2 regions of the Shewanella sp. QJM3NY_23 genome follow, and region 2 is predicted to be linked to the other one. Evidence: riboswitches for the same ligand, from Rfam matches in the RefSeq annotation. Region 2 holds a riboswitch; the other holds the start of a gene.
What was found. A riboswitch is a leader RNA that binds a small molecule or an ion and turns the genes downstream of it on or off. The one in region 2 is predicted to bind lysine.
Positions count from the first base shown of each region.

Region 1: it holds a riboswitch for lysine, as region 2 does, so the genes downstream of both, AC0VXX_RS06545 (Na+/H+ antiporter NhaC family protein) here and lysC (lysine-sensitive aspartokinase 3) in region 2, are expected to answer to the same signal.

Region 1 covers NZ_CM149657.1:1,411,897-1,416,326, reverse strand. Annotated here, with positions in the region: gene AC0VXX_RS06550 (M3 family metallopeptidase) at 1-370, shown strand, start outside; gene AC0VXX_RS06545 (Na+/H+ antiporter NhaC family protein) at 452-2,020, opposite strand; lysine riboswitch at 2,099-2,315, opposite strand; gene AC0VXX_RS06540 (electron transfer flavoprotein subunit alpha/FixB family protein) at 2,465-3,388, opposite strand; gene AC0VXX_RS06535 (electron transfer flavoprotein subunit beta/FixA family protein) at 3,388-4,137, opposite strand.
Region 2 covers NZ_CM149657.1:3,310,328-3,314,757, reverse strand. Annotated here, with positions in the region: gene arcA (two-component system response regulator ArcA) at 1-429, opposite strand, end outside; gene AC0VXX_RS14705 (DUF3293 domain-containing protein) at 1,007-1,438, shown strand; lysine riboswitch at 1,558-1,734, shown strand; gene lysC (lysine-sensitive aspartokinase 3) at 1,866-3,224, shown strand; gene AC0VXX_RS14695 (succinylglutamate desuccinylase/aspartoacylase family protein) at 3,221-4,327, shown strand.

The sequences.
Region 1 (4,430 bases), 1.9 Mb from region 2:
TTTAGAATGGCACTCGCTACCTGCTGACGCACCATTACAAGATGTAGCGAGTTTCGAAGCTAAAGCGCTGGAAAAACATGGCATCAATATCGCTGCCGTACCACCACGTTACAAATCGACCTATTTTGCTCATGCCTTCCCAGGTGGATACTCGGCCAGTTACTACGCCTATATGTGGAGTGAGATCTTAGCGGCCGATGCGTTCGCCTACGTGCAAACCCAAGGTGGCTTAAATCGTGAAATTGGCATGAAGTACCGCAAAACCATTCGTGAAGTGGGCAACAGCGTGCCACCAATGGAAGCCTACAAAGCCTTCCGTGGACAAGCACCGACTACAGAAGCGTTACTTAAGCGTCGTGGTTTAAACTAAAGCTATTCATGCAACGCCCATAAAAATGCCGCTATGATTAGCGGCATTTTTTATCACTGATTTCGCCGTAGCGAGTCATGATTATATCGTTGGTTTAGCAGCTTGATAGCGAAGCACAATTACACTTATCACAAACAGCACACTGCTGGCACCTAAGCCTGCAGCCAGCGATTCGGTAAAGCCTAGCACCACATAGCCACCTAAGCTTATCCCGGCGACAATAAGCGCGTAAGGTAACTGAGTTAATACATGGTCAATGTGATGACAATTGGCGCCTGTTGACGACAAAATAGTGGTATCGGAAATCGGTGAGCAGTGATCGCCAAATACCGCGCCCGCTAATACAGCTGCCAGCATAGGTAGCATCATATTGGTGTGGGTGCCCATGGCCATATCGGCGGCAATCGGCAACATGATGCCGAACGTGCCCCAGCTGGTGCCCGTTGAAAACGCGGTCAATCCGGCCAAAATAAATAATACCGCTGGCAGTAATGCAAAGGGGATATTACCCGTGGCTAGGCTGGCCATATATTTACCCGTTTCCATCTGACCAATCACACCGGCAATCGTCCAGGCAAACAGTAAGATATAGATAGCAGGTAACATAGAGCGTGCGCCCGCAATCATCCCTTTAAGGATTAATGATTTATCTAAGCCTTGACTGAGCACTAAGAGTAATGTGGCCACCAAGCCAATGATCGCCCCGAAAAACAGTGATGAAGCCACATCGGTCTTTTCAAAGGCGCCAATTAAGGTAAATGGCAGATTTTCGGCAGTTAACGCATCGGCACCGCTGCTGATCATAAAATAGATAGTGGCGGCAACCAGTACGGTAATGGGTAAAAATAATCCTGAAATTTTCCCCGAATCGGCTTCAGGCAGATCGCTATTGGCCCCTGGTGGTAACCCTTTAGATTCATCATAAAGATGGCCCTTTTGGGCGTTAAGCTCATGCTGGCGCATGGGGCCAACATCGAGCCCCATAAAGGCAACACATAATAGGAGTAACAGCGCAAAGATGGCGTAGAAATTCATCGGGATCATCTGAATAAACACGCTTAGATGCCCGGTATCGGCAAAACCATGTGCCGTTAAAATACCGCCAATCAGCGCAATAATATACGCGCCCCAACTCGACACTGGTGAGATAACGCAGATAGGAGCTGCGGTCGAATCCAGCAGATAGGCCAGTTTACTGCGCGAAATGTAATAGCGATCCGTTAACGGTCTTGCCACACTGCCGACAACTAAACTATTGAAATAATCGTCAATAAAAACCACGCAACCTAAAAACATGGTCAGCAACTTAGCATCTCGTTTATTACGAATATGCTGACGAGCCCAATCGGCAAATGCCTTAGCAGCGCCGCTGACAGTGATCAATGCAGTGATCATCCCTAGCAAGATAAGGAAGCCAAGAAGATAGACATTCCAACTATTTAGGGCGCCATCGTCCCAAAATAATCCTGTCACCTGCTGGGCAAGGTATTGTCCTGAGTCTACTACGGAGTAATCGGTGATAAAGACCGCCCCAAGTAGAATGCCCACCCCAAGCGAAAGTAATACTCGACGAGTAAAAATCGCCAGTAAAATAGCCACCACAGGGGGCAGCAAGGAAAGCGCCGAATCGGCGTAACTCAAAGTTGTCATTGTTTTATATTGTCTTCGTTAAATTACGAATGGAGGGCAACTGAACTGGTGGGATATAGCAAAAGATATTACACCTGTCCTATCAGTAGCGCTCCATAGTGATACCAGTTGTCGGTATACCTTCTTTTTATCATTCCGGATAAAAAGCACTATGGCAGTGCTGCCTCTATTCGATGACAGCCCCAGCAGTGAGCTTTGATGAACTCGACCACTTCGGCATCAAATCCTTTCCTATTCGCTGTACGGCATCACCCTAACGAATACTACTAATATTTAATGCACCTCTACGTCTCAGGACGCCAGACCAATTTCACTATCGGCAGGCGTGACGCACATAAAAACACAAGCGGCTTTAAGGATGCTACCTTAAAGCCGCCCAACGTGATCTATATCACACTAAGTTTTAAATGAACACCAAGATGTTCACTAAGTACTTACAATTTATTAAAGAAGTGCCACCAACTTAGGTACTGCATCAAACAGATCGGCTTCTAAACCATAATCGGCCACTTGGAAAATCGGCGCCTCAGGATCCTTGTTAATGGCCACAATCACCTTAGAATCTTTCATCCCAGCCAGGTGTTGAATCGCGCCCGAGATCCCAACGGCAATATACAGATCTGGCGCAACAATCTTACCCGTTTGCCCCACTTGTAGATCGTTAGGCACATAACCCGCATCAACCGCCGCACGAGATGCCCCTAAAGCGCCACCCAATTTATCGGCAAGCTGCTCTAATATCGCAAAATTCTCAGCACTGCCCATTGCACGGCCGCCCGACACCACAACCGATGCAGCGCCTAAATCTGGGCGCTCTGATTCAGTCAATGTTTGTGAAACAAATTCAACATTACTGGTAAAAACACCACCAAGAGTTTGCTCGGCTGCTGCGCCATCATTGCTTACGGCATCAAATGCACTCACGCGTACGGTCATCACTTTGATGGCATCTAAACTCTGCACGGTTGCCATAGCGCTACCCGCATAAATTGGCCGCACAAAGGTATCTTCACTGACAACTTCAACCACTTCAGACAGTTGTGCTACATCAAGCAAGGCAGCCACGCGAGGAAGCACATCTTTACCTAGGCTCGAGGCCGAAGCCAAAATATGTTGATAATCGTTGGCGATAGAGACCACTAACGCCCCTAAGTTTTCGGCGATGCCATGGGCATAAGCACCATTGTCTGCCACTAATACACTGCGGACACCGCTCAATTGCTTAGCCGCCTCGACCACAGTTGCACAGTTTTCACCGGCGACTAATAGATCCACATCGCTACCAATTTGGTGTGCACACGCCACCACTTTGGCCGTGTCTAGTTTTAGACTCGCGTTATCATGTTCTGCTATTACTAGAATCGCCATTAGATCACCTTCGCTTCATTTTTTAGCTTTTCAACCAGCTCCTCAACAGAAGCCACCATCACGCCCGCCTTGCGCTGTGCAGGTGGAGTGACTTTTAACACGCTTTGATGTTGCTTTAGCTCAACGCCAAGACTGTCGACAGTGATAGTCTCCAGTGGCTTACGTTTTGCTTTCATAATATTGGGTAATTTAGCGTAGCGAGGCTCGTTCAAACGTAGATCTGTCGTAATGATGGCTGGCAGTGGCATCTTCAGCGTTTGCAATCCGCCGTCGATTTCACGAGTCACCACCACAGTTTCACCCTCGACCTTCACCTCTGAAGCAAAAGTCGCTTGCGGCATGCCAGTTAATGCTGCCAACATCTGGCCGGTCTGATTGTTATCGCCGTCAATAGATTGCTTGCCCAGTAAAATAAGCTGCGCTTGCTCTTGGTTCTGAATCGCATTAAGCAGCTTGGCAATGGAAAGCGGCGCGAGAGCTTCGTCGGTTTCTACATGAATACCACGGTCAGCACCCAATGCCATGGCGGTTCGCAGTTGTTCTTGCGCAGCCTTAGGGCCTATGGTTGCCACGACGATTTCAGTAACAATACCCGCTTCTTTTAACCGAACCGCTTCTTCTACGGCAATTTCACAAAATGGGTTAATCGCCATTTTAAGATTTGCGGTATCGACGTTGCTATTGTCAGCATTCACCCTGACCTTCACATTGGCATCGACGACGCGTTTAACTGGCACCAATACTTTCATAAGGCTTCCTTCTTACCATCTTTTTATGTTGAATAAAAAAGTGCATAGCAAAACTATCACAAACTTAAGCCACTTTACGTGCTGTTGACGTTAACGTCAACAAGAACGCAACGAGAAATCTACAAACAAAAAATGACAACAAAACGTCAATATAAAAGGGATTACGTTCACTTTTCCCCATCAATTTTAATGAAATTAGACTCAGCATTAATAAAATGACTATATATAGCAAAATAATTATTTAATTCGTTTGATTAAGACGGTATTAGTTTCTATTATTATCACTGAAATCC
Region 2 (4,430 bases):
GCTCCAGCCGTTGAAACGGTAGTATTCTACCGCGCTCTTTTCTTCTGTTTCTACACCTGTGCTATTAACACGGGTTAACAAATTACGTGCACGAATTGTTAGCTCACGTGGGTTGAATGGCTTAGTGATGTAATCATCTGCACCAATTTCAAGACCCAAGATCTTGTCAACTTCGTTATCACGGCCCGTTAGGAAGATTAGACCGATATTGTTTATTTCACGAAGTTCACGTGCCAACAAAAGACCATTCTTGCCTGGAAGATTAATATCCATAACGACGAGATTGATCTTGTTTTCTTGCATTGCTTTATGCATTTCTGCGCCGTCATTGGCTTCAGTTACCACATATCCTTCAGCCTCAAAAATACTTCTCAGCGTGTTCCGGGTAACGGCTTCATCTTCTACGATCAGAATGTGCGGATTTTGCATATTTATCTACCTAATATTTATTTACATCTGTGCTAACCATGAGCGCGGTGTGCGGTTGCGCCCTAACTTGTCATGTTGAAAATTACCGAGTCACGTAGGTGCTTTCACTAAAACGACTGAAACCGCAACACACTTCATGATTAGTAAGGTATGCGTATCTCTTTGTTGTTGAAAAAAGATGCGCTAACTGTATCCACTACGATTAACAATAGTAGGAAATAGTTCCTTTAACTATCGAAAATTTTCAAGTTTCAATATTAAAGCGACAAAATCGCTAATATCTATAGGAAATTGACAACTTTTCATTACAGTGACCAGGACATGGCGTAACAAAAGTCGTTCATGCTTGACGAGTGGAAGTGAATCAACCGACATATTGTACTCGTTTTAGTCATTTGTTAACAAATGAAATGTTAACAAATTTACGTTTAGATTTGACGTCAATCAATTTTTCATAGCTAATCTTTTGATTTTATGGTCATTAATTATAATTTAACAGAGATATAATCTGTTTGATCTAGGCAGATGAGATGATTTAACTATAATTATTGCACGCTAATTTAGGAATGTTCGACTAATGAGTAGCATAGATGACCATTTTTGGCACAGTTATCAGCATACCCAATTTCTATTGACCCAAGGTTTTTCTCCCGCTTTATCTTTCGCCATTATCACCGCACACAATCCAAGGGGGCGAGTCTTGTCAGCCTCTCAAAATCGTCTCTTAGATAGGCAGTTACAGCGACATATCATCGAACTTAAGCGCCCTTATCGTGCCATAATCGGGGCCTCTTATGACCGCCGCCATATGGAAAAAAGCTGGGCTGTTCCAATAGAGAAGTCATTAGCGGTGGCGCTGGGCACGCAGTTTAATCAAAATGCGATCTATTTTGTTGAAGGCGATCAGTTGCAATTGGTGCCTTGCTTGCTTAATTACCCCGAGCTGACCATGGGGGCTTTTTCGGCGCGGGTTTGTCTGGTCAGTGATTTACCCGATATCCAATCTTAGCGCTGTTTGTAAACGTGGCGGCGACCCTGAAAGAATATTTACTCATATTGAATAAATATCGTTGACTTATTAGACAGATATTTGCTAATTTTCAACCATCTTGTGCGTCAATGCGCTTGAGATACAGAAGAGGAGCGTTAACTAGGTAGTAAGCATGAAGAGGCCAAACTCTGACGATTGCTTATGATGGAGATTAACGCCGAGATAGACAAGTGTTTGGTTTCGTTTGTTTATCGGTCGATATGGCTGAATCCTGTCGATTGTCACCTGTTTTTTGGTGGAGAGCTTCTGGTGGTGATCGCTATTTCCCGTCTTGGGGTGCGTAATCTTTGCACCAGGCTCTTCGAACGAAGTAAGTTCGGAGGTTTATCATGTTATCTATTCTTGTCGTGTCTTGTTACCGCTTCAATGTCGTTGAGGTGGGCTAATGTCGATTGTCGTAGCTAAATTCGGTGGTACATCCGTTGCTGATTACACAGCAATGAGTCGCTGTGCCGACATCATTATTGCCAATCCTAATACACGTATTGTGGTCGTGAGTGCCTCTAGCGGCGTCACCAATTTGCTGGTGGAGTTGACTCAAGCGCAACTCGATGACGAGCGACGTCAACAGCTACTTACGCAGATTGCCTCAATCCAATACCAAATCCTTGACCGCCTCGGTCGTCCGGCTGAAGTTGCGGCTCATCTCGATAGCGTGCTCAGTCGTATCGCTATGTTAAGTGAATCTTTGAGCCATGAACGCTGCAAAGCCACCATGGATGAGTTGTTAGCGCAAGGAGAGCAATGTTCAGCGGCGCTGTTTGCTGCCGTGCTACGTGAAAAAGGTGAGGCGGCGTCAGCCTTTGATGTACGCCAAGTGATGCGCACCGACAGTCATTTTGGCCGTGCTGAGCCTCAAATTGAGCAGGTTGCAGCCTTATGTGCAGCGCATTTAGCCCCGCTGCTGGCCGAGCAGCGTATTGTCACTCAAGGTTTTATTGGTGCCGATGCACAGGGCGCCACCACCACCTTAGGGCGCGGCGGTAGCGATTACTCGGCGGCATTATTGGCCGAGGCTCTTAAGGCATCGGCTGTCGAAATTTGGACCGATGTGGCCGGGATTTACACTACCGATCCGCGCTTGGCCCCCAATGCGCAGCCCATCGCCGAAATTAGTTTTAATGAAGCCGCTGAAATGGCGACTTTTGGCGCTAAGGTGCTGCATCCTGCGACCATTTTACCTGCGGTAAGACAAAAAATTCAGGTGTTTGTGGGCTCGAGCAAAGAGCCTGAACGTGGCGGTACTTGGATACGTCATCAAGTGAGTGACGAGCCTATTTACCGCGCCGTGGCCGTGCGCCGCGATCAAACCTTACTGAATCTACACAGTTTGCAGATGCTGCATGCGCAAGGTTTCTTGGCGGAGACCTTTGCTACACTGGCAAGGCACAAAATAAGTGTCGATTTGATCACGACATCGGAAGTTAACGTATCGCTGACCTTAGATAAAACCGGCTCTGATTCGGCTGGTAACAATTTGCTCAGCGAAGCGCTATTACAAGAGTTATCGCAACATTGCCGGGTGCGTGTGGAAGAGGATTTAGCCTTAGTGGCGATAGTGGGCAATAAAATTGCCTCTACTCCAGGGGTGTGCCGCCGAGTGTTTGAGGTGCTAGAGCCGCATAATGTGCGCATGATCTGCCAAGGGGCTAGCCCACACAACCTATGTGTATTGGTCGCCGAAAGTGAGGCGGCGCAGGTGGTACGCTCGCTACATGAAAATCTGTTTGAAGGCGAACGATGAAACCGAGCCGTAGCACGTTGAAAATTGGAGAATTGGCGACAGGGCAAGATCTCGAGTTGCCCATTTTTCAGTTTACGCCAGCCGTTATTCGTGGGCCGAGTGTCTATATTCAGGCGAATGTGCATGGCGCCGAGGTGCAGGGCAATGCGGTGATTTATCAGTTAATGCAGCAACTGGAAAACTGCGAGTTGCTTGGCAGTGTCACCTTGGTGCCACTCGCCAATCCTTTGGGGATTAACCAAAAAAGTGGTGAGTTTACCCTTGGGCGTTTTGACCCGATAACCGGGGTGAATTGGAATCGCGAATACTTAAATCATCATATCGATATGGCCGCTTGGTATCGACAGCATGCCGAGTTAGATGATAACGCCTTGGTGGCGGCTTATCGCGCCATGTTGATTGATAGCTGTCAGCAGCGTCTGCAGCATGAGTGGGGCGTGACGACGGGGCATCGCCAAGCGGTCACTCTGCAGCATTTAGGGCATCAAGCGGATATCGTGTTGGATCTGCACACCGGGCCCAAGGCCTGCAAACATCTTTATTGTCCCGAATATGATAGTGAGGCCGCGAGGTTATTTTCGATAGCCCATACGCTATTTATTCCTAATGAGTTTGGCGGGGCGATGGATGAATCGATATTTTATCCTTGGTGGCAATTGTGTCAGTACCTAGCAACGCAGGGGCGAGAATTAGCGGTACCTGTATCTGCGTTTACCTTGGAGCTGGGCTCGCAAGAGCATATCGATCTCGCCGATGCACGCCTCGATGCCGACGGGATCATGGCGTATTTGAGTCATCGCGGTGTGGTTGCCTCCCCCATTTTGCCCGCTAAGATGGCGCGATATGCTTGTTATCTTCGTGACTATAAAAAATACCACTCACCCATGGGGGGCATGGTGGAGTATACGGCCAAGTTAGGCGAGCCATTAGCCGCAGGTTCGCCTTTAGCGACTATTTTGCGGGTGGATCAGTATGGCTGTGGGTCTACATTAACCCCTTTATGCTTATCGCAAGCGTGCGTGCCGATTTTGCATTTTGCTTCGGCCTCGGTTTATCAAGGCACCGAGCTGTATAAAGTGATGACCCATGTATTTGAGCTGTAAAGCACTGATATTCAGCTGTAAACCTGAGTTATAAAGCGTCATGGGTTTTAGGCGCTAGCGATGCCAGATGTTGGTACTAGGTATCGTGGGCATCGCTGCTGCG